4 regions of the Rhizobium sp. BR 317 genome follow, and region 2 is predicted to be linked to each of the others. Evidence: predicted binding sites of a transcription regulator. Region 2 holds the regulator's gene; each other region holds the start of a gene.

Region 1 (5,705 bases), on a different contig from region 2:
GATGAAGGGGTTCGGCAGGTGGCCATAGAAATACGAGATGAAGTCTAGCCCAAGCTGCATGGCTTCGTCATGCTTAAAAAATGTCTCGGGCTCATTTCCATCCGCCGTCAGGCCGACAGGGTAGGGCGCGTTGAGCGCCTTCAGGTCCTTGAGCAGCCAATGGTCGAAGCTCATCAGCGCGACATGACCGTTATAGCCCTCCAGGACTTCCAGCACGGATTCCGCAAAGCCCTCATCGTCACCTTCGCGGCCCTTCAGCTCCAGCACCAACGGCACCTTGCCGTCGCAGAGCTTGAGGAGCTGTTTCAGCGTCGGGACCTTGTCGTTGGTGCCGCCGACCGAGAGCAGGCCGAGTTCGGCCGAGGTCCGGTCACGAAGCTGGCCGGGAAGATTGCAGACGCGCTGCAGATCGTCATCGTGAAAGACGACCGGAACGCCGTCGGCGGCGTAATGGAGATCGCATTCGATGGAAAAACCCGCCTCGATCGCGCGGCCAAAAGCCGACAAGGTGTTTTCCCAAACCTGCTTGTTCATGTCGTGAAAGCCGCGATGGGCGACAGGACGTTCGGTAAGCCAGGCAATCTTGCTCATTATGCAATTTCCATGATGGCATCGATTTCGACGGCGGCATTCAGCGGCAGTGCTGCCATGCCGACCGCAGCGCGCGCATGCTTGCCAGCGTCGCCAAGTACATTTGCCAGAAGATTGGAGGCACCGTTGATCACAAGATGTTGTTCGACGAATTCGGGTGCCGAGGCGACGAAGCCGTTCAGCTTGATGATGCGCTTGATGCGGCCGAGATCGCCGTCCAGGGCTGCCTTTGCCTGGGCGAGAATATTGATGGCGCAAAGCTCGGCAGCGCGTTGGCCGCCGGCAACGTCGACATCCCTACCGAGGAGGCCGGTGACACCAAGCTTGCCGTTTTCCATCGGCAACTGCCCGGACAGATAAAGAAGATTGCCGCTGATGACATAGGGCACATAGTTGGCGGCTGGCGCGGCAGCCTGCGGCAGGACGATGCCAAGCTCCTTCAGACGGCTCTCGATGGCGTCGGACATTTTCATCTCCCGTTTTGTTGTAAAATCTTCAAAAATCCGGCATCAAGCTTAGATTCCCTTTGCCGGGAAAGGCAGCCTCGATTTAAGCACGATCCCGAAATACCAGAAGCGATCTTGGACGAGATCACGCCAAATCAAAAGGCAGAGTGAGATGACGAATTGATGACGGTCCGCCTCACTCTAGCCGAAGCGTTCTTATAGCATCGCGTGCGAGTCCAACAGGAGATAATGAATGTTCCGCTCGAGTCTTGCCGCCGTTGTTGTTTCGAGTTTAGGCGTCGCGTCTCTGGGCGCATCCGCCATGGCGGCAGGTCCAAGCGGGTTGATCGCGCATCGCGCCGTCTATGATCTCGAACTGAAGGACGCTTCCGACCGGTCTGGTATCGCCGGCATGTTCGGCCGTATGGTCTATGAGTTCGACGGCTCCGATTGCACCGGTTTCACCACCAATTTCCGCTTCGTCACGCAGATCGACACGGGTGACACGACACGCGTCAGCGATCAGCAGACGACCACATTCGAGGATCTCACCAAGCGCGTTTTCCGCTTCGAGACCAAATCCTATACGGACGACCAGCTCGATAAGGACGTGCGTGGTGCGGCGGCGGACGACCAGAAGGGCATCAAGGTCGATTTGACCCAGCCGCAGGCCAAGCAGGTCGAGCTCATTCAGAGCCGCTTTCCGACAGAACATATGCTCGACATCATTCATAATGCGAAGCTCGGCAGGAATTTCTTCGAAGCCGAGGTTTTCGACGGCTCCGACGATGGCGACAAGTCGTTGATCGCAACAACCGTCGTCGGCAAGCAGTCGACGCCCGCCACCGACGATCCCGATGCCGACAAGGCCGGTATGTTCGCGAAAACACCGTTCTGGCCGGTGACCGTTGCCTATTTCAACGACAAATCCAAGGGCGACGCCATCCCGGTCTATCGCATGTCGTTCAAGCTCTATGAAAACGGCATCACCCGCGACCTCACCATGGACTATGGTGACTTCGTGCTGACCGGCAAGCTTTCCAAGCTTGAAGTGCTCGACACCAAGGCCTGCCAATAGGCTTGGCCACGGCGCCAAGCCACAGGGCAAAATCTTCGTCATAAAATTGTATTCGAAGCTTCACTATTCTGGGGTGCATCCGGCACGCCCGTGAGTGAGTCTCATGTCCCGCTGTGCCGATCTGGAATTGTAGCGGGCCATGCGGGCCGCGTCGCTTATTGTGGGAATAATCGGCAGGCTTCCGCAGACAGGTCCCGTGTTGATAGACGAGAAAGCACGACCTATGGCCAATACCGATCTCGCCCCTGCCTCTAACGCTGCTTTGCCGGTTGTCACGGCCGATCCGGCGGAAATTGCCCGCATCGGCGATACCATCGATTTGAACGACCGCGCCGGTATTTCGGTCTATGGGGACCGTGCCCAGCAGTCCGTCTCCGACTATTCCGACCGGATTCTCCGCGAGGTCCGCAATCGCGATCTTGGTGAGGTCGGCAAGCTGCTGACCGATATCATCATCAAGTCGAAGAAGCTCGACCCGGCATCGCTGAAGGATGAGGGCTTTCTTTCCAAGATTTTCTCGTCCTTCAAGGCGAGGTTGGAACGCTTCAAGGAGGAGTTCGAGGATGTGGCCGGCCAGATCGATCGCATCGGTCTCGAGCTCGACCGGCACAAGGATACGCTGCGCCGCGACATCGCACTTCTCGATGATCTCCATGAGGAGACAAAGCGGTCGATCCTGCAGCTCGACGCCTACGTGCAGGCGGGCAAGACGTTTGCAGAGCATTTCCGCAGTGTCGAACTGCCGAAGCTGAAAAGCGCTGCTGATGCCGCGGCTGCCAATCCCGGCGGCGGCATGCTGGAGGCGCAGACCTATCAGGACAGCCTGCAGGCCCTCGACAGGCTGGAGAAGCGGGTATTCTACCTGCAGCAGGCCCGCCAGCTCGGCATTCAGCAATTGCCGCAGATCCGCATCGTGCAGGCCGGCGACGAAACGCTGATCGAGAATCTGCAGGCGACATCGGCGCTGACGGTGCCGGCCTGGAAGCAGAAGATGGTGATCCTGCTCGGGCTGTCGCGGCAGAAATCGGCGCTCGAATTGCAGAAGACGGTGACTGACGCCACCAACGAGATGATCCGCCAGGCATCCGAGATGATGAAGGACCAGGCGATTGCCATCGAACAGCAATCGCAGCGCGGTATCGTCGATATCGATACGCTCGCCGCCGCCAACCGCGACCTGATCGATACGATCGGCGGTGTCCTGAAGGTGCAGGAAGAAGGCCGCAGGAAGCGGGCCGAGGCCGAGCAGCAAATGGAGAGAATGACCGTCGAACTCAAAAAGGCGATGATCGAGGCACGATGAGCGGCATGATGATCCGCACACTTCTCACCGGCCTGGCGCTGACGGCGGCGCTCGCCTTGGCGGGCTGCGATGCCGGCGGCAAAGGTCCGAAGTTCTCGATCGTCTCCGGCTCGGAAAACACGGTTATCCAGCCGATCGTCGAAGAATTCTGCAAACAGAAGAACGCCACCTGCAGCTTCACCTACGAAGGCACGCTGGATATCGGGCTGGCGCTGCAGAGCGAAACTGGCGTCGAGCAGGACGCCGTCTGGCCGGCATCGAGCGTCTGGGTCGATATGTTCGACACCAAACGCCGCGTGAAGACGCTGACCTCGGTGGCGCAGACGCCCGTTATCCTCGGCGTGCGCAAATCGAAGGCGCAGGCGCTCGGCTGGATCGGCAAGCCTGTGTTCATGAAGGACATCTTGGCGGCGGTGAAAAACGGCTCGCTGAAATTTCTCATGACCTCGGCAACCCAGTCCAATTCGGGCGCCAGCGCCTATCTCGCCATGCTCTCCAGCGCGCTCGGCAACAAGCCTGTCATCGAGCCGGGCGATCTCGACAAGCCGGAGGTTCAGGGTACCGTCAGGGCGCTGCTTGCCGGGGTCGAACGCTCGTCGGGTTCCTCCGGCTGGCTCGCGGACCTCTATACGGATTCTGCTGGCCAGGGCACGCTCTACGATGCCATGTGGAACTACGAGGCGGTGCTGAAGGAGACCAACGACAAGCTTATCGGCATGGGCAAGGAGCCGCTTTATGCGATCTATCCGGCCGATGGCGTGGCGATCGCGGACTCACCGATCGGCTTCATCGATCACGGACGAGGACCCGAGGTCGAAACTTTCTTCAACGAACTGGTCGCCTATTTGCGGTCCGCACCCGTGCAGAAGCGCATTGCCGACACCGGCCGACGCATTCCATTGGGAGATGCTGTGACGAAAGGGGACCCGAGTTGGAATTTCGACCCGAGCCGGTTGGTGACCGCGATCCGCATGCCGGAGCCGACCGTGATTCGCCAGGCGCTCGATCTCTACCAGGGCGCATTGCGTAAGCCGTCGCTCACGGCCCTTTGCCTGGATTTCTCCGGCTCCATGGGAGGCACGGGCGAAAATCAATTGCAGGCTGCCATGCGGTTCCTGTTCAATCCGGATGAAACCGGAAAGGTGCTGGCGCAATGGACGCCGGCGGACCGCATCATGGTCATTCCGTTCGACAGCCGCGTACGGACGACGCTTTTGGCCACGGGCGACCCCGCACAACAGAAGAACCTTGTCGATAAAGTGTCGCTGCAGCATGCCGATGGCGGCACCGATATGTATGCTTGCGCAAGCAGGGCGCTTGAGCGCATGAAGGATACCCAAAATCTTTCGTCCTATCTGCCGGCGATCGTCATCATGACCGACGGAAAGTCCGATGATGCGAGCCGCGATTTTCTGAGTGAGTGGATGGCAACCAACCCGCATGTGCCGGTCTTCGGCATCACCTTTGGCGACGCCGACAAGTCGCAGCTCGATGCCTTGACCAAGGCGACATCGGGGCGTGTGTTCGATGGTCGTGGCGATCTCGTCAGCGCCTTCCGCGCGGTGCGTGGCTACAACTAGGACACCGATGCGCAATTGGTTCGGCAATGACTGGAATTGGATCGTGGCGGGGCTTACCGCCGCGATCGTCGTTCCCGTCTTGAGCTTCTTTGCGAAGATGCCGTTGTGGATCGCGGCCGTCATCGGTCTGCTCGTCTTTACAGGCCTCATCTTTACATTGTCGCCGCGTCGGCTTTTCGAAGGTCTGGATGCGAAAGCCATCGGCAAGGGACGTCTCGATTTCGCGCGCGATCTTTTGAGTGCGGCCGCACCGGCAGCGCAAAGGCTGGAAGTCTCGGCGGATCACATCGCCAACAAAGAGACGGCAAAGCGCGTGCGGCATCTGGCCGAAATCGCCGCCGATGTCTTTGCCAAGGTGGAGGCGAGCCCGGAAAGCGCCGGCACCGTGCGGCGCTTCCTCAGCTATTACCTGCCGCGAGCGGCCGAAGTCGCCGAGGGTTTCGCCACGCTCGAGGCCAAGCGCGTGCCGGACCAGAAACGATTGCAGGACGTTGAGCTGGTGCTCACCAAACTCGAGGATGCCTTCGTGCACTATTCGGACAGTCTCGTCGACGACAGGCTCGATACGCTGGACACCGAGCTGCGCCTCATACAGGCCTCGCTCAAAGAGGATATCGGACGCTGATGGCTATCTCTCGCCGCGCCTTTGGAGTGGGACTTCTTGCTACCGGCGTTGCCGGCACCGGTGGCTATTTCGCCGTGAAGGA
Region 2 (4,872 bases):
GGCGCCATCCTGCTGCGCCGTCGCTTTGAGCGGCGCTGGTGACAGGAGGCGATGGAATGAACATGATGACGGAAGCCGCGAGCGAAAAAGCACTGGCCAGGAAGATGATGACGATCCCCTATAAGATGATCGGCCAGGCTGTCTCGGTCTATTACGGCGACAAGCGTGCGCTGTTCGATGTCGACCTGAACATCCGCGCCAACACGGTCACCGCGCTGATCGGTCCTTCCGGCTGCGGCAAGTCCACTTTCCTGCGTTGCCTCAATCGCATGAACGATACGATCGACACCTGCCGCGTCACCGGCAAGATCACGCTCGACGATCAGGATATATACGACAACAGCATCGACGTTGTTGAGCTGCGCGCCCGCGTCGGAATGGTGTTCCAGAAGCCCAATCCGTTCCCGAAGTCGATATACGAGAATGTCGCCTATGGCCCGCGTATCCATGGCCTGCATCGGTCCAAGACCGATCTCGACCATATCGTCGAAACCAGCCTTCAGAAGGCCGGGCTGTGGGGCGAGGTGAAGGACCGGCTTTTTGAGGCAGGGACCAGCCTCTCCGGCGGCCAGCAGCAGCGCCTTTGCATCGCCCGTGCCGTCGCTGTCAGTCCGGAGGTCATTCTCATGGACGAGCCGTGTTCGGCGCTCGATCCGATTGCCACCGCCAAAGTCGAGGAACTCATTCATGAGCTTCGGGAAAACTTCACGATCGTCATCGTGACGCATTCCATGCAGCAAGCAGCCCGCGTTTCGCAGCGTACCGCAATGTTTCATCTCGGCCATCTGGTCGAGGAGAACGATACCGATAAGATGTTCACCAATCCCGATGATTTCCGCACGCAGGATTACATCATGGGCCGTTTTGGCTGATGATGCTCCCCCGCGCGGTTCCCTTCGCACCTTTCACCTTGAGGATAGAAAAATGGTCTCTACACACATTCTCTCTGCTTATGACGAGGACCTGAAGTTCCTGACGCGCCGCATTTCCGAAATGGGCGGCCTGGCGGAGCAGATGGTCAGCGACAGCGTCCGCGCGCTGGTCAACGGCGATGCCGCTCTGGCGCAGAAGGTCATCTCCGACGACGTCATTCTCGACCACGCCGAGCGCGAAGTCGGCGACAAGGCGATCGTCACCATCGCCCGCCGCCAGCCGATGGCTGCCGACCTTCGTGAAATCATGGGCTCCATCCGCATCGCTTCCGATCTGGAACGCGTTGGCGATCTCGGCAAGAACACCGCAAAGCGCGTCATCGCCGTGCAGGGCACCGGCGTTCCGCGGCGTCTCGCCCGCGGCATCGAACACCTCTCCGAACTGGCGCTCGTCCAGCTCAAGGAAGTGCTCGACGTCTACTCGACCCGTTCGCCCGACAAGGCCGTGTCGATCCGCGAGCGCGATGAGGAAATCGACGCCATGTACACCTCGCTCTTCCGCGAGATGCTGACCTACATGATGGAAGATCCGCGCAACATCACCACCTGCACGCATCTTCTTTTCTGCGCCAAGAACATCGAGCGCATCGGCGACCATGCCACCAACATCGCCGAGACGATCTATTACATGGCGACCGGTGCCCAGCCCGAAGGCGAGCGCCCGAAGGACGATACCGCCAACACCGTCGGTGCAGTGACGGAATAAAGTAGACGCCAAGAGAAGGAGACCAGAGGCGCATGGTTCCGAGAGTAGCTGTTGTAGAAGACGAGGAAGCGCTAAGCGTTCTGCTGCGCTATAATCTCGAGGCGGAAGGCTTCGAGGTCGACACTATCCTGAGAGGCGACGAAGCCGAGCTGCGCCTCCAGGAGCGCATCCCCGATCTTCTGATCCTCGATTGGATGCTCCCMGGCGTGTCCGGCATCGAGCTCTGCCGTCGGCTGCGTATGCGGCCGGAGACGGAGCGCCTGCCGATCATCATGCTCACCGCTCGCGGCGAGGAAAGCGAGCGCGTGCGCGGCCTTTCCACCGGCGCGGACKACTATGTCGTCAAGCCGTTCTCGACGCCGGAGCTGATGGCCCGCGTCAAGGCAATGCTGCGCCGAGCCCGCCCGGAGGTTCTGTCCACGGTCCTGCGCTGTGGCGATATCGAACTGGACCGCGAGACCCATCGCGTCCACCGCAAGAGCCGTGAAGTGCGGTTGGGGCCGACGGAATTCCGCCTGCTGGAATTCCTGATGTCATCGCCCGGCCGTGTCTTCTCGCGCTCTCAGTTGCTCGACGGCGTGTGGGGGCACGATATCTATGTCGACGAACGCACCGTCGACGTGCATGTCGGCCGTCTGCGCAAAGCGCTGAATTTCTCCAATATGCAGGATGTCATCCGCACCGTTCGCGGCGCGGGTTATTCTATGGAGGCCTGATCGGGGAAACCCGGCGGGCCGTCCTCCAACATGGCGGCGGAAACAGAAAACGGGCCTTTCGGCCCGTTTTTCATATGGTTGATATGGCTCAGTGTGCCGCCCGGCGCCGCTCATGCACGGGCTGGTAAGCCAGCCGCTGGTGGTAGGTGCAGTAGGGCGAGGAGTCCGGGCTGTCGTTGCCGCAGAAGTGAAAATCATCCTTCAGCGGGTCGCCGACCGGCCACTTGCAGGTGCGTTCGGTGAGTTCCGTCAGGCCGAGGCGGCGCGAGATCGGAACGACCACATTGGTGGCCGGGCGATATTCGATCTCGTGGACCGTATCGATCTCGACCTCTTCCTTGAGCATCGTCGCACCCTGCTGGCGGGTAACCGTGCGGGTTGCAACGCGCGAGGCGTAATTCGGCGCCCGTGGGGCCGAGGTATTGCGCTTCGGCGCTCGAGCTGCGGTTGCTGCGCCACCGGCCTTCGCTCGGCCTGGCAGGCTCAAGCGATGCACTTTGCCGATGACGGCATTACGGCTGACACCACCGAGCTGTGCCGCGATCTGGCTGGCGCTCAAACCTTCGGACCACAGCTTTTTCAGCTTCTCGACGCGTTCGTCTGTCCAATTCATGCCCTGTCTCCGCTGTCGCGTTTCTGATGGCAGAATCCCTCACCATTGCCTCGCATTGGGTCGAGGCGTGAAACGCTTTAAAATTGTGGTGACTAGTTCCGCCGCATGCAGTCTAGTAATTGGTTTTTAACCTAGTGTGAGGCTGACTCCGTGACAAGAGTCGCGGGATTCTTGAGGAATCGATTTCGAGGTTTTCCCCAACTTGCTATACGTGAGTGGCATTTATGCAATATAACTTGTCGAAGAGATGGCCTCCCTCCGGAGGCGCTCTGCCGCACCTGCTAAATCGCCAGTTTTGTTGACATCGCAGTGCAAAACATCAATAGTGCTCAGGCCGCCGAAAGGCGGCATTTTTGATTTTCCGGGGCCCGTTTCACACGAAGGAAACGACAGGCCCTAAAGGTTGTGATCGAGGAGAATGCGCCATGGCTGAAACCGCGCCGCTTTATGACACCTACATGCGTGCTCCGCTGCGGTTCGAGCGAGGCGAGGGCGTGTGGCTGATCACGGAGACCGGCGAGCGCTACCTCGATTTTGCCGCCGGCGTTGCGGTGAATTCGCTTGGCCACGCTCATCCCCATCTGGTTGCAGAGTTGAAGTCGCAGGCTGACAAGGTCTGGCACCTGTCCAACCTCTATGAGGTGCCGGGCCAGGAGAAATTGTCGAAGCGGCTGACGGACGCCACCTTCGCCGACAAGGTGTTCTTCACCAATTCCGGAGCCGAGGCTCTGGAATGCGCCATCAAGACGGCGCGTCGCTACCAGTTCTTCAAGGGGCATCCCGACAGATACCATATCATCACCTTCGAAGGCGCCTTCCATGGCCGCACGATCGCGACGATCGCTGCCGGCGGCCAGGAGAAATACCTGGAAGGTTTCGGCCCGAAGGCCCCCGGCTTCGACCAGGTGCCTTTCGGCGATCTCGACGCCGTGCGTGCCGAGATTACCGGTGCTACGGCTGCGATCCTGATCGAGCCGGTGCAGGGCGAGGGCGGTATCCGCCCGGCGACCAACGAGTTCCTGCGCGGCCTGCGTCAGATCTGCGACGAGCATGGCCTGCTTCTGGTCCTCGACGAGGTTCAGAGTGGCGTCGGTCGCACCGGCAAGCTCTTCGCCCATGAATGGGCCGGCATCACGCCGGATATCATGGCTGTCGCCAAGGGCATCGGCGGTGGCTTTCCGCTCGGCGCCTGCCTTGCGACCGCGGAGGCGGCCTCGGGCATGAAGGCGGGCACGCATGGCTCGACCTATGGCGGCAATCCGCTCGCCATGGCGGTCGGCAACGCCGTGCTCGATGTCGTGCTGTCGGATGGCTTCCTGCAGCATGTGCGCGATGTGGCCTTGGTCTTCCGCCAGGGTCTGGCCTCGCTCAAGGATCGTTTTCCGGATATTATCGAGGATGTCCGCGGCGAGGGGCTGCTGCTCGGCATCAAGGCTGCCATTCCGCAGTCGGATCTACTGCAGGCGATCCGCGCCGAACATCTGCTGGGTGTGCCGGCCGGCGACAACGTCATCCGTCTGCTGCCGCCGCTGGTGGTCACGGCCGAGGAGGCGCGCGAAGGCCTTGTCCGTATCGAACGCGCTGCAGAATCTCTGCGCGCCGCCCGCGTCAAGAAGTCGGCTTGAGTTCAACGCCTGCTGATCGGGGCGTTTTTGCCCTCACAGCGGGCGTTATCATTTCTGGAGTACAGGTAGGGACATGGCTTCACCGAAACACTTTCTCGATCTCTCGGCCGTCGCGGCTGCCGATCTGCGCAGCATCATTGACGATGCCATCGTGCGAAAGCAGGCGCTGAAGGCAGGTGCGGCCGACAAGCCGCTGGCCGGCAAGATGCTGGCGATGATCTTCGAGAAGCCGTCCACCCGCACCCGCGTCTCCTTCGACGTCGGCATGCGCCAGCTCGGC
Region 3 (5,705 bases), on a different contig from region 2:
CGTCGCCGCGCCGAAGGAAAACTCTTCAATCTCGAAAAGCGGCTGGACGTCGAGCCGCTGCCCGGCGCAACTGGCATTGCTCACACCCGTTGGGCGACGCATGGCGTTCCCAACGAAACCAACGCCCATCCGCATTTTGTCGAAGGCGTCGCCGTCGTCCACAATGGCATCATCGAGAACTTCTCCGAGCTGCGCGAAGAATTGAAGGCCGAGGGCAGGATTTTCGCCACCCAGACCGATACGGAAGTCGTTGCGCATCTCCTGGCGAAATATCTCCGCCAGGGCCTCGATCCGCGCGCAGCCATGCTGAAGATGCTGAACCGCGTCACTGGTGCATATGCACTGGTCGTCATGTTCCAGAACGATCCCGACACGCTGATGGCGGCCCGTTCCGGCCCGCCGCTCGCCATCGGTTTCGGCAATGGCGAGATGTTCCTTGGCTCCGACGCCATCGCGCTGGCGCCCTTTACCAACGAGATCACCTATCTGGTCGATGGCGACTGCGCGATCATCACCCGCGCTGGCGCCACGGTCGTCGACTTCAGCGGCCGGGAGGTCAACCGCGTTCGGCAGATATCGCAGGCGACCGCCTATGTTGTCGACAAGGGCAATCATCGCCACTTCATGGAAAAGGAAATTTACGAGCAGCCGGAGGTGATCTCTCACGCGCTCAGCCATTATGTCGATTTTGGCAGCCATCGGGTGCACCCGAATGCGTCGTCGATCGATTTCAACGCCGTATCCAGCCTCGCGATCTCAGCCTGCGGCACGGCCTATCTCGCCGGCCTGATCGGCAAATATTGGTTCGAGCGCTATGCCCGTCTGCCGGTCGAGATCGATGTCGCCTCCGAATTCCGCTATCGCGAGATGCCGCTCTTGCCATCGCAAGCCGCGCTGTTCATCTCGCAGTCCGGCGAAACGGCCGATACGCTGGCGTCGCTGCGCTACTGCAGGGACAATGGCCTGAAGATTGGTGCCGTCGTCAATGTCAAGGAATCGACCATCGCGCGCGAATCCGATGCCGTCTTCCCGATCATGGCCGGCCCCGAAATCGGCGTTGCCTCGACCAAGGCCTTCACCTGCCAACTTGCAGTCCTGGCGTCTCTGGCAATCGGCGCCGGCAAAGCGCGTGGTACGGTCAGCGCCGAGGATGAACAGGCGATGGTGGGCCATCTCGTCGAGATGCCGCGCATCATGGCCCGGGTGCTGAATATCATCCAGCCGCAGATGGAAAGCCTTGCCCGCGAGATCTCCAAATTCAAGGATGTGCTTTATCTCGGCCGTGGCACCAGCTTCCCGCTGGCCATGGAAGGTGCGCTGAAGCTCAAGGAAATCTCCTACATCCACGCCGAAGGCTATGCCGCCGGTGAGTTGAAGCACGGTCCGATCGCGCTGATCGACGAGAACATGCCTGTTATCGTCATCGCTCCCTACGACCGCTTCTTCGATAAGACCGTCTCCAATATGCAGGAAGTAGCGGCGCGCGGCGGCCGCATCATCTTCATCACCGACGAGGCGGGGGCAGCGGCTTCTACCCTGCCGACCATGGCGACGATTACCCTGCCTATTGTCGATGAAATCATCGCGCCGATGATCTTCTCGCTGCCGATCCAATTGCTCGCCTATCACACCGCTGTCTTCATGGGCACGGACGTCGATCAGCCGCGTAATCTGGCCAAGTCGGTGACGGTGGAATAGGCTGCATTCCCCGCTGTTTTCCTAAAATAACGTCGTCGTGAACGGGGCTCTGATCCCGCCGATGACGTGACTGGCGGGTTGTGCTACGTGCCGATTTCTGGCACGTTTCACATAGGAGATGGTGGGGGAATTTGCCGGTTAGCGGTGGCGACGGAACGGAGTTTTCGAACGGCGAATGACGGATAGACCCATCAAAGTGTCTGTGGCAACGCGGATCAGAAACAATTTCCTGGCGGGCCTGATTATCTGCGCGCCAATCGCCATTACGCTCTGGCTCACCTGGTCGGTGGTCCACTGGGCAGATAGCTGGGTCAGGCCCTATATTCCGGCGCGCTACGATCCCGAGAGCTATCTGAATTTCGCCGTTCCCGGCACTGGCCTAGTGATCGCTATGATCTTCATCACGATCGTCGGTTTCCTCGCCAAAAACCTGATCGGTCAGAGCATCGTCCGCTTCGGCGAATCGATCGTGCAGCGCGTGCCGCTGGTGCGAACCATCTACAAGAGCGTGAAGCAGATTTTCGAAAGCGTGCTGAAGGAGCAGGGCACGTCTTTCAAGAAGGTCGGCCTCATCGAATATCCGAGCCCCGGCCTCTGGTCGATGGTGTTCATCTCGACCGACGCCAAAGGTGAGATCGCTTCGAGGTTCAACGCCATGGGGCATGACATGGTGGCCGTTTTCCTGCCGCCGACGCCCGTCCCGACAGCCGGCTTCCTGGTTTTCGTGCCGCGTGAAAAAATCACGATCCTCGACATGAGCCCGGAAGATGGCGCCAAACTGCTGATCTCCGGCGGCCTGGTTTCGCCGGAATATCGGGAAAAGCTGATCGGCAAGGAACTGCCGCCGCCGGCGCCTGTCCCCGTAAAAACGCTGTCTTAGAACTACGCTTTTTCTGATCTCTTCCTCTCTCGCCCACGCGTTTGGGGCGAGTTGTCATGTCCTTATCATGTTGCCGTCTTAGACCGTCTGCCGGAAAGGCAATCGGGGCGCACCTCATTGTCGAAGTCCGGATCACTAGAACCGGATGCATCGTTCGACACGGCTTTGGCCGTGTCTGAAGGTGAATGCCGTTCCAGCAAAAAGGGCTTTTTCATCAGGAGGATATTGCCTTGAAAAACGTGCGTTCAATGACATTGCCGCTGCTCTCCGCAGCGCTCGCCACTTTTGTTTTCTCCGCGCCGATCGCTGCCCTCGCCGATAGCTCCGTCGCCGTCGGCGGCGTCATGTTGGTCAACAAGGGCCGCGTCGCCGTTGGCCGTATCCCGGCCAATCTGCGCGACAAGTTCGGCGAGACCTTCGGCTCCGGTTCGGGTATGTCCATCGACACCAAGAGCTGGGTGCGCAATGCCGATGGTTCCTACAAAGGTTCGCTGTGGCTATTGCCCGACCGCGGCTACAATGCTGTCGGCACGACCGACTATCGCCCGCGTCTCAACACCATCGATGTCCAGTTGACGCCGGTTGCTCCGGGCGCAACACCGCCGGTCGGCAAGGAACAGTCTGGCGTCGATGCCAAGCTCGCCGACACCGTGCTGCTGACCGACAACAAGGGCGCCGACACGACCGGTCTCGATCCGGCTAACGGCACCCGTCAGCCGGCTGATGGCATGCCGCTGCTGCCTCAAGCGCCGAACGGCAAGATTTCGCTCGATACCGAAGCCGTCGCCCGACTGCCCGATGGCACCATGTTCATCAGCGATGAGTATGGCCCCTATATCTATCGCTTCGCCGCCGATGGCCGCATGATGGCCGCAACCCCGCCGCCGACTGCGCTGCTGCCGATGCGCAATGGTGCCGTCAACTTCGCCTCCAACAATCCCGGTCCTGGCGAATCCGCTCCGGACCCGAAGGATCCGACCAGCGGCCGCCAGAACAATCAGGGCCTAGAAGGCATGTCCCTGACGCCGGACGGCAAGTTCCTGATTGCCGTGCTGCAGTCCGCAACCCGCCAGGATGGCGGCGATTCCAGCTCGACGCGCCAGAACACCCGCACTTTGGTCTACGATGCCACCGATCTGGCCCATTTGAAGCTGGTGCATGAATATGTCGTGCCGCTGCCGGTCTTCACCGACGCCAAGGGCAAGACGGCCGTCGCCGCCCAGAGCGAAATCGTGGCTCTCTCGCCGCAGACCTTCCTCATGCTGGCCCGCGACAGCAACAACGGCTACGGCGTGAAGGGCGATAAGTCGCTCTATCGCAGCATCGACATTGTCGATGTCTCAGCCGCAACCGATATTCACGGCACGGCATTCGATGCCGATAAGCCGGTCGCTCCCAAGGGTGTCGTCGATCCCTCGGTGAAGCCGGCGGCTGTGAGCCAGTTCATCGACATCAACGACAGCGCCGATCTCGCTCGCTTCGGCCTCCACAATGGTGCGCCGAACGATCGCAACAATCTCTCCGAAAAGTGGGAAGCCATGTCGCTCCTGAGCGTCATGGATCCGAAACTGCCGGACGATTACTTCCTGTTCGTCGCCAACGACAACGACTTCCTGACCCAGGACGGTTTCCAGGTTGGCGCGGCCTATAAGGGCGATGGTGGAGCTGATGTCGACACCATGTTCCAGGTGTTCCAGGTCACGATCCCCGGCCTTTCGGCCAAGTAACGGCCTATGATTTGGATGGACGCGATTGCCGCGTCCATCCACCTATCCCGCTCTCAGAAAACGGATCGCCTCGTCGCGGCGGAAGAGATAGAGCAGGGTACGCACAGCCATGCCACGCTCACCCGTCAGCTCCGGATCGCGCTCGATCAGATAGGCGGCGTCCTTGCGGGCGATTTCCAGGAGATCGGCATGGGCCTCGAGGCTGGCGATGCGGAAGCCGGGCGTTCCGGACTGGCGCGTGCCGAGCAACTCGCCCTCACCACGCAGCTTCAGATCCTCCTCGGCAATGCGGAAACCGTCCTCGGTGTCGCGCATGATCGACAGCCGGGCATGACCAGTTTCACCCAACGGGCCCTTATAGAGCAGGATGCAGGTGGACGCCTCGTCGCCACGTCCGACGCGCCCGCGCAACTGGTGCAACTGCGCCAGACCGAAACGCTCGGCATGCTCGATCACCATGATCGTCGCGTCCGGCACATCGACGCCGACCTCGACCACCGTTGTGGCGACCAGCAGGCGGATATCTCCATTCTTGAACGCCATCATCACGGCATCTTTTTCCGGTCCGCTCATGCGGCCGTGAATGAGCCCGATCCCAGGCCCCAGCGCCTTGGTCAAGCTCGCATGCCGTTCTTCGACCGACATTAAATCAGATTCTTCGGTTTCCTCGACAAGTGGGCATATCCAATAGGCTTTTTTGCCTTCGGACAAAGCGCTCTTCAACCGTGCAACGATATCGCCGGTTCGCTCGGTCGGAATGGTGATCGTCTGGATCGGCTTGCGGCCGGCGGGCTTCTCGGTGAGCTTGGAAACGTCCATATCGCCGAAGGCGGCAAGTACCAGTGTGCGTGGGATCGGCGTGGCGGTCATGACCAGCATATGCGGCGAGATGCCCTTCGCCGTCAGCCGCAAGCGCTGGTGCACGCCGAAACGGTGCTGCTCGTCGACGACGGCCAGCATGAGATTGGCGTAGCTCACGCTATCCTGAAACAGCGCGTGCGTGCCGATGACGATCTGCGCTTCGCCGGACGCGATGCGTTCCAGGATGGCGTCGCGCTCGCGGCCTTTGGTACGGCCCGTCAGCACTTCGACGGTAAGATTGGCACTGGCGGCAAATTTCGAGATCGTCGCATGATGTTGTCGCGCCAGGATTTCGGTCGGCGCCATCAACACCGCCTGGCCGCCGCTTTCGATGACCGCGGCAATCGCCATCAATGCCACCAGCGTCTTGCCGGCGCCGACATCGCCCTGCAGGAGCCGGAGCATGCGCTCCGTGCCCGCCATGTCCTTGAGAATATCGGCCACGGCTTCCTTCTGACTGTTCGTCATGGAGAAGGGAAGGGATTCCAATATGTTCCGGCTGATTGTTCCCGTAGGACGCACGGGCTGGCCGGCAACCT
Region 4 (5,705 bases), on a different contig from region 2:
CTGGCTCTCCTTCAGGCGACGGATCAGCAGCGCCCCCGCGGTGTCGACATCGGAGAGATCAGAGAGATCGATCACCACATGATCGCCGCCATGCTGTTTCGTAAGCTGATCGATCTGCCGCAACACGCCGTGCACATTGGCACTACGCCAATTGCCTTCCAGCCGATAGCGATGCCCGTTGCCATCAGGCTCGTCATCGATCCTCGGTGCATCGGGGCTTTGTTCGGCTGCTTTCAAACTCATGCGTCTTTCAGATCTTGCGTCACAATCGCCGACTCAGGAATCCCAGCTCGACGGTAATGGTTAATATCCGAGTGCATAGGCGATTTCCATGCCGCGCCGATGTCAAAATATGCCATAGCATTTTGATATCCAAATGAATTCGTTTTGCCCGCCTTCAGGAGGCCTCGCCCGCCCTTTCGCCAAACCCGGAACTGTGGGGCTGAAGATTGCGGGCAAGCACCACCATGGCGAGGCCGAAAGCTGCAACACCGGCCATGACATAATAGCTGGAAACACCGAGCCACGCGTAGAGATAGCCGGAAGCAAGCGTCATAAGCCCGAGAAACATGCCGTTATAAAAGAAATAAGAGCCCTGGGCGGAAGCCTCCTGGGCTTCCTGCACCGAGGCGACGATACGGCGCTGAATGCCGGTATGGACGCAGGCATAGGTGCAGGAATGAAAGCACTGCAGCACGAAATAGCCGATGAAACCGAAGTTGATCGGAAACAATATCCAGCGCAGGACACACATGCTTGAGCCGAAGAAAATCAGCGTCCAGGCGCTGAAACGACGGCTCAGCATCTTCGACATGAAGAAGACCATGACCTCCGCCGCGACCCCTATGCTCCAGAGGACGGCGATCTGCGTGCCGGAAAAACCGAGCGTCCGCCAATAGATCGACGCGAAGGTATACAGCACGGCATGGCTGGACTGCTGCACCGACACACCGATCATGGTGATCAACAACTGCGGTGAGCGCAGCCCGCCGCCGGTCGGCGCCTGCAGGTTGATCGGCTGATTGCGCCGGCGTGTCGGTCCAATGCGCGGACAGAAGAAGGCCATCACCGTCGTCAGGAAAAAGCCGCCGACCATGCTGGGCAGAACCATGCTGCCACCCCATTTCTGGATCATCTGACCGCCGATAAGGGTCGAGAAGATGAAAGCAATCGATCCCCATACGCGCATCGAGCCATAATCGAAACGCCAGCGCCGCACGCCGGAAATGGCGATCGATTCCACGACGGGTAAGTAAGGCGCGTATGTCGCCCCCTGAATGCCGTAGACCAGCAGAACCGGCCAGAAATCGCTTGTCCAGTAAAGCGCGATCGCCGTCAGCAGCGACAGTGCGCCCGACCAGAACAACACATTCGCACGTTCCTCGACGCGATCGGCCAGGATGCCGACAATGGGCACGACAAGAACGCGAACCACCATCGGTACAGCGAGGATGAGACCGATCTCGCGGTCACCGAAATTCAGTCCCGCCAGCCAGACGGGGAAAAACGGCAAGGCGATCCCGTTGACGAGCAACGGAGCACAATAGGACAAGGCGGTGCGCAAACGAAAATGCGGAGGAGCGCCCTCGCCCTGGAGAGATTTTGTCGCGGGAATCATGACAGACCTGAAGGGAAACTGATTGCTCCCTATCACTCCATCGTGAATACGACTATGGCGAGAAATAGCCCGATCGAAACGTTTCAGGGAAAATATGAGGCTGCAATCAGATAACGACGATCAAAAAATGTGACGGCGCGTTATCGGATGCGTGAGCGGCGCATATTATGCCGCCCGCACCCCAAGGGTTTCCGACAGATCCTCGATGGCGGCGCCGACCGGCTGTACCTCGGTGATCGTCTGCCAGGTGATCAGCTCGAAAGTGCCGTCTTCATGCTCGGCGATCGCCGTGCAGCTTTCGACCCAGTCGCCGGTGTTGATATACCGGATGCCATCGAAATCCTCGATGATGGCGTGATGGATGTGGCCGCAGATGACGCCGTCGGCATCGTTGCGCTTGGCCTCTTCGACCACAACGCGCTGGAACTCGCCGATGAAGTTGACCGCATGCTTGACCTGAAGCTTCGCCCAGGCCGAGAACGACCAATAGGGCATGTTCAGGCGGCGGCGAACCGCGGCGAGGCCGACATTGATGAGGATCGCCATATCGTAAGCCCAATCGCCGAGATAGGCGAGCAGACGCGCGTTGCGGACGACGACGTCGAATTCGTCGCCGTGCAGGACGAGGTATTTCTTGCCGTCAGCGGTCTCGTGGATCGCCCGCTGCGCCACTTCGATGCCGCCGAAATGCATGCCGGGGAAATCGCGCAGGAATTCGTCGTGATTGCCGGGGATATAGACGATGCGGGTGCCCTTGCGCGCTTTACGCAGCAGCTTCTGCACCACGTCGTTGCAATCCTGCGGCCAGTACCAGGTGCGCTTCAGCCGCCAGCCGTCGACGATGTCGCCGACAAGAAAGATGGTGTCCGCTTCGTGATGGCGCAGAAAATCGATCAGATAGTCCGCCTTGGCTGCTTTCGAGCCGAGGTGCACGTCAGAAATGAATAGCGTTCGAAACCGCCTGACATTCATGTTTTCATTCACGAACTCTATGTCCGTGCCCTATCCTACGTTGGCTATTCCAAAACCAGACTCGTGTTTCAGGATGATGACAAATCCTGTGCGATAGGACTATCGCGCAAGATCAGCCGCGCTTTGCAGCTATGGCGAGATCTGGGCGATCGGTTGTGAAACTTGCGACACCGAGGCGAAACATCGCCTTTGCTGCCTCGCTGGTGTGAGCCGCCCAGCCGTGCACCGTCACGCCGTTTTTCCGAAAGAACTCCGTTACTTCGGCATCGATGGACTCGGCCCGCAAGGCAATCTCGCGGACGCCAAACCGGCCGAGTGCGGCAATGACGCCTCTCCAGCCGATTTGCGCGACCATCAAGGGCGAACAGAGAAAGATAAGGCCCAGAAGTTCGCCGGCATTCAGGCCACGCTCCTCCAGCGCGACGCTGAAAACCTCCAGGCGCGGGAGCGCGAAACTGGTCACCATTGTCCGCTGCAGCATGTCGGTCGCCAACAGCTCGTCCGCAATACGGCCTTCCATGCCTTCATAGGGTTTTCCGTCCGGCCTCGCCTTGATCTCCAAGCGAAGGTCGACCGCGGACGGCCCGAAGATATCGATGGTCTGGGCAAGTGTCGGAATGGTCTCGCCGCCACTGCCGATGACGATATGGCGCATCAGTTCGTCATAGCTGAAATCGGCGATCGCGCCCTTGCCATCCGTCATGCGGTCGATCAACGCGTCGTGATGGATGACAAGCTTGTTGTCACGCGTCTGGTGCACATCGAATTCGACGAGATCGACATCGAGCTTGGCGGTTTCGGAAAAGGCGAGCCGGGTGTTTTCAGGCCACAGATGCGTACCGCCGCGGTGGGAAGCGATGAGGGTCATGAGCGTTCCTCCGTTTTTGCCCTCATAGGCCAGCGCCGTGACCCCCATGTGACGCATTTTCGCCCTTCGCTTACCATCGGGTCCGGAAGTCAGCGTTTGCGGACCGGAAAAACAATTCTGAAAACGACGCGACAAAAAACCTTCTGTCCGCGTCAATTGCATACTGTGCACCCTGGGTGATTGATGTATGCAGGGGGAATCAAACGCGAGCGCGCAAGCAGGAATGGAGGAGCGTAATGGATACGCACGACACATCGAAGGCAGCCAAGAACATGGCGAGTGGCAATCTCGACGACCAGGCTCTCTTCTTTCATCGCTATCCCCGTCCCGGCAAGCTGGAAATCCAGGCGACGAAGCCGCTCGGCAACCAACGCGACCTGGCGCTTGCCTATTCTCCCGGCGTTGCCGCGCCCTGCCTTGCCATCCGCGACAATKCGGAAACGGCCTTCGACTACACCTCGCGCGGCAATCTCGTCGCGGTCATCTCCAACGGTTCGGCCGTCCTCGGTCTCGGCAATATCGGTCCGCTTGCCTCCAAGCCCGTAATGGAAGGCAAGGCTGTACTCTTCAAGAAATTCGCCGGCATCGATGTCTTCGACATCGAAGTTGCCGCACCCACCGTCGATGAGATGGTCAGCGCGATTTCCGCGCTGGAGCCGACCTTCGGCGGCATCAATCTGGAAGACATCAAGGCGCCCGAGTGCTTCGACGTCGAACGTCGTCTGCGCGAAAAGATGGAGATCCCGGTATTCCACGACGATCAGCACGGTACCGCCATCATCGTTGCCGCCGCTATTCTCAACGGGCTTGAATTGGCCGGCAAGAAGATCGAAGACGTCAAGATCGTTGCTTCGGGCGCCGGCGCGGCGGCGCTTGCCTGCCTCAACCTGCTGGTCATCCTCGGCGCCAAGCGTGAAAACATCTGGGTCCACGATATCGAAGGCCTCGTCTATGAAGGCCGTACCGAGCTGATGGACGAATGGAAGTCCGTTTATGCCCAGAAGAGCGATAAGCGCGTGCTTGCCGAGTCGATCCCCGGCGCCGATGTTTTTCTCGGCCTCTCTGCCGCCGGCGTATTGAAGCCTGAGCTGTTGGAGCAGATGGCGGAGAAGCCGCTGATCATGGCGCTCGCCAATCCGACACCAGAAATCATGCCGGATCTCGCCCGTGCCGCCCGACCGGACGCGATGATCTGCACCGGCCGTTCGGACTTTCCGAACCAGGTCAACAACGTCCTCTGTTTCCCCTATATCTTCCGGGGCGCGCTCGACTGCGGCGCCAAGACGATCAACGAGGAAATGAAGATGGCCGCAGTGCGCGCCATCGCGTCGCTTGCCCGCGAGGAGCCGTCCGATGTTGCCGCACGCGCCTATACCGGCGAAACGCCGGTCTTCGGGCCGAATTACCTGATCCCCTCGCCCTTCGACCCGCGTCTGATCCTGCGCATTGCGCCCGCCGTTGCGAGAGCCGCGGCCGAAAGCGGTGTGGCCCTGCGCCCGATTGCCGATTTCGACGCCTATATGGACGAACTCAACCGCTTCGTCTTCCGCTCCGGCTTCATCATGAAGCCGATTTTCGCCGCAGCCAAAACCGCGGAGCGCAAGCGCGTCGTCTTCTCCGAAGGCGAGGATGAGCGCGTGCTGCGCGCTGCCCAGGTTCTTCTTGAAGAAGGCACTGCGGTTCCGATCCTGATCGGACGTCCGTCCGTTATCGAGACCCGCCTGAAGCGCTATGGCTTGAAGATCCGGCCGAATACCGATTTCGCCGTCATCAATCCGGAAGACGATCCGCGCTTCCGCGAATATGTCGAGCTCTATTTCTCGCTGGTCGGCCGCAGCGGTGTCATTCCGGAAGCAGCGCGAACGATCGTGCGCACCAACACCACCGTCATCGGCGCCCTGGCGCTGAAGCGCGGCGAGGCCGATGCGCTGATCTGCGGCCTCGAAGGCCGTTACGAACGCCATCTGCGCGTCGTACGCCAGATCATCGGCAAACGCCCCGATGTTCGCGATTTCTCGGCGCTCAGCCTGCTGATCTCGCAGCGCGGCGCGACCTTCTACACCGACACCTATGTCACCTTTAATCCGAATGCCGAGGAGATCGCCGAGTCGGCGGTGCTGGCAGCCGAAGAAATCAAACGCTTCGGCATTTCGCCGCGGGCCGCTCTCGTTTCGCATTCGAATTTCGGGTCGCGGGAATCGGAAAGCGCGACCAAGATGCGCAATGCCCTGGCGCTTGTCCGCGAAA

What was found. The regulator PhoB, encoded in region 2, activates phosphate uptake and scavenging genes when phosphate is short. The targets are predictions, from matches to a motif close to TGTCATNNANCTGTCAT.
Positions count from the first base shown of each region.
Region 1: a site for PhoB is predicted at 2,152-2,168, ahead of QD357_RS01420 (toxic anion resistance protein). Genes of this name have one in related genera too.
Region 3: a site for PhoB is predicted at 2,631-2,647, ahead of QD357_RS01035 (esterase-like activity of phytase family protein). Genes of this name have one in related genera too.
Region 4: a site for PhoB is predicted at 2,656-2,672, ahead of QD357_RS02790 (UDP-2,3-diacylglucosamine diphosphatase). Genes of this name have one in related genera too.

Region 1 is NZ_JARWLB010000001.1:298,601-304,305, reverse strand. Features, by position in the region: gene QD357_RS01435 (glycerophosphodiester phosphodiesterase) at 1-591, opposite strand, end outside; gene QD357_RS01430 (RidA family protein) at 591-1,058, opposite strand; gene QD357_RS01425 (cell envelope integrity EipB family protein) at 1,291-2,115, shown strand; gene QD357_RS01420 (toxic anion resistance protein) at 2,339-3,418, shown strand; gene QD357_RS01415 (substrate-binding domain-containing protein) at 3,424-4,998, shown strand; gene QD357_RS01410 (5-bromo-4-chloroindolyl phosphate hydrolysis family protein) at 5,006-5,623, shown strand; gene QD357_RS01405 (substrate-binding domain-containing protein) at 5,623-5,705, shown strand, end outside.
Region 2 is NZ_JARWLB010000007.1:125,313-130,184, reverse strand. Features, by position in the region: gene pstA (phosphate ABC transporter permease PstA) at 1-42, shown strand, start outside; gene pstB (phosphate ABC transporter ATP-binding protein PstB) at 57-872, shown strand; gene phoU (phosphate signaling complex protein PhoU) at 925-1,638, shown strand; gene phoB (phosphate regulon transcriptional regulator PhoB) at 1,671-2,354, shown strand; gene QD357_RS13350 (GcrA family cell cycle regulator) at 2,443-2,967, opposite strand; gene QD357_RS13345 (aspartate aminotransferase family protein) at 3,393-4,592, shown strand; gene argF (ornithine carbamoyltransferase) at 4,666-4,872, shown strand, end outside.
Region 3 is NZ_JARWLB010000001.1:216,382-222,086, reverse strand. Features, by position in the region: gene glmS (glutamine--fructose-6-phosphate transaminase (isomerizing)) at 1-1,698, shown strand, start outside; gene QD357_RS01040 (DUF502 domain-containing protein) at 1,874-2,578, shown strand; gene QD357_RS01035 (esterase-like activity of phytase family protein) at 2,809-4,305, shown strand; gene recG (ATP-dependent DNA helicase RecG) at 4,348-5,705, opposite strand, start outside.
Region 4 is NZ_JARWLB010000002.1:41,363-47,067, forward strand. Features, by position in the region: gene QD357_RS02780 (ABC transporter permease) at 1-243, opposite strand, end outside; gene QD357_RS02785 (MFS transporter) at 398-1,618, opposite strand; gene QD357_RS02790 (UDP-2,3-diacylglucosamine diphosphatase) at 1,784-2,590, opposite strand; gene QD357_RS02795 (glycerophosphodiester phosphodiesterase) at 2,703-3,458, opposite strand; gene QD357_RS02800 (NADP-dependent malic enzyme) at 3,695-5,705, shown strand, end outside.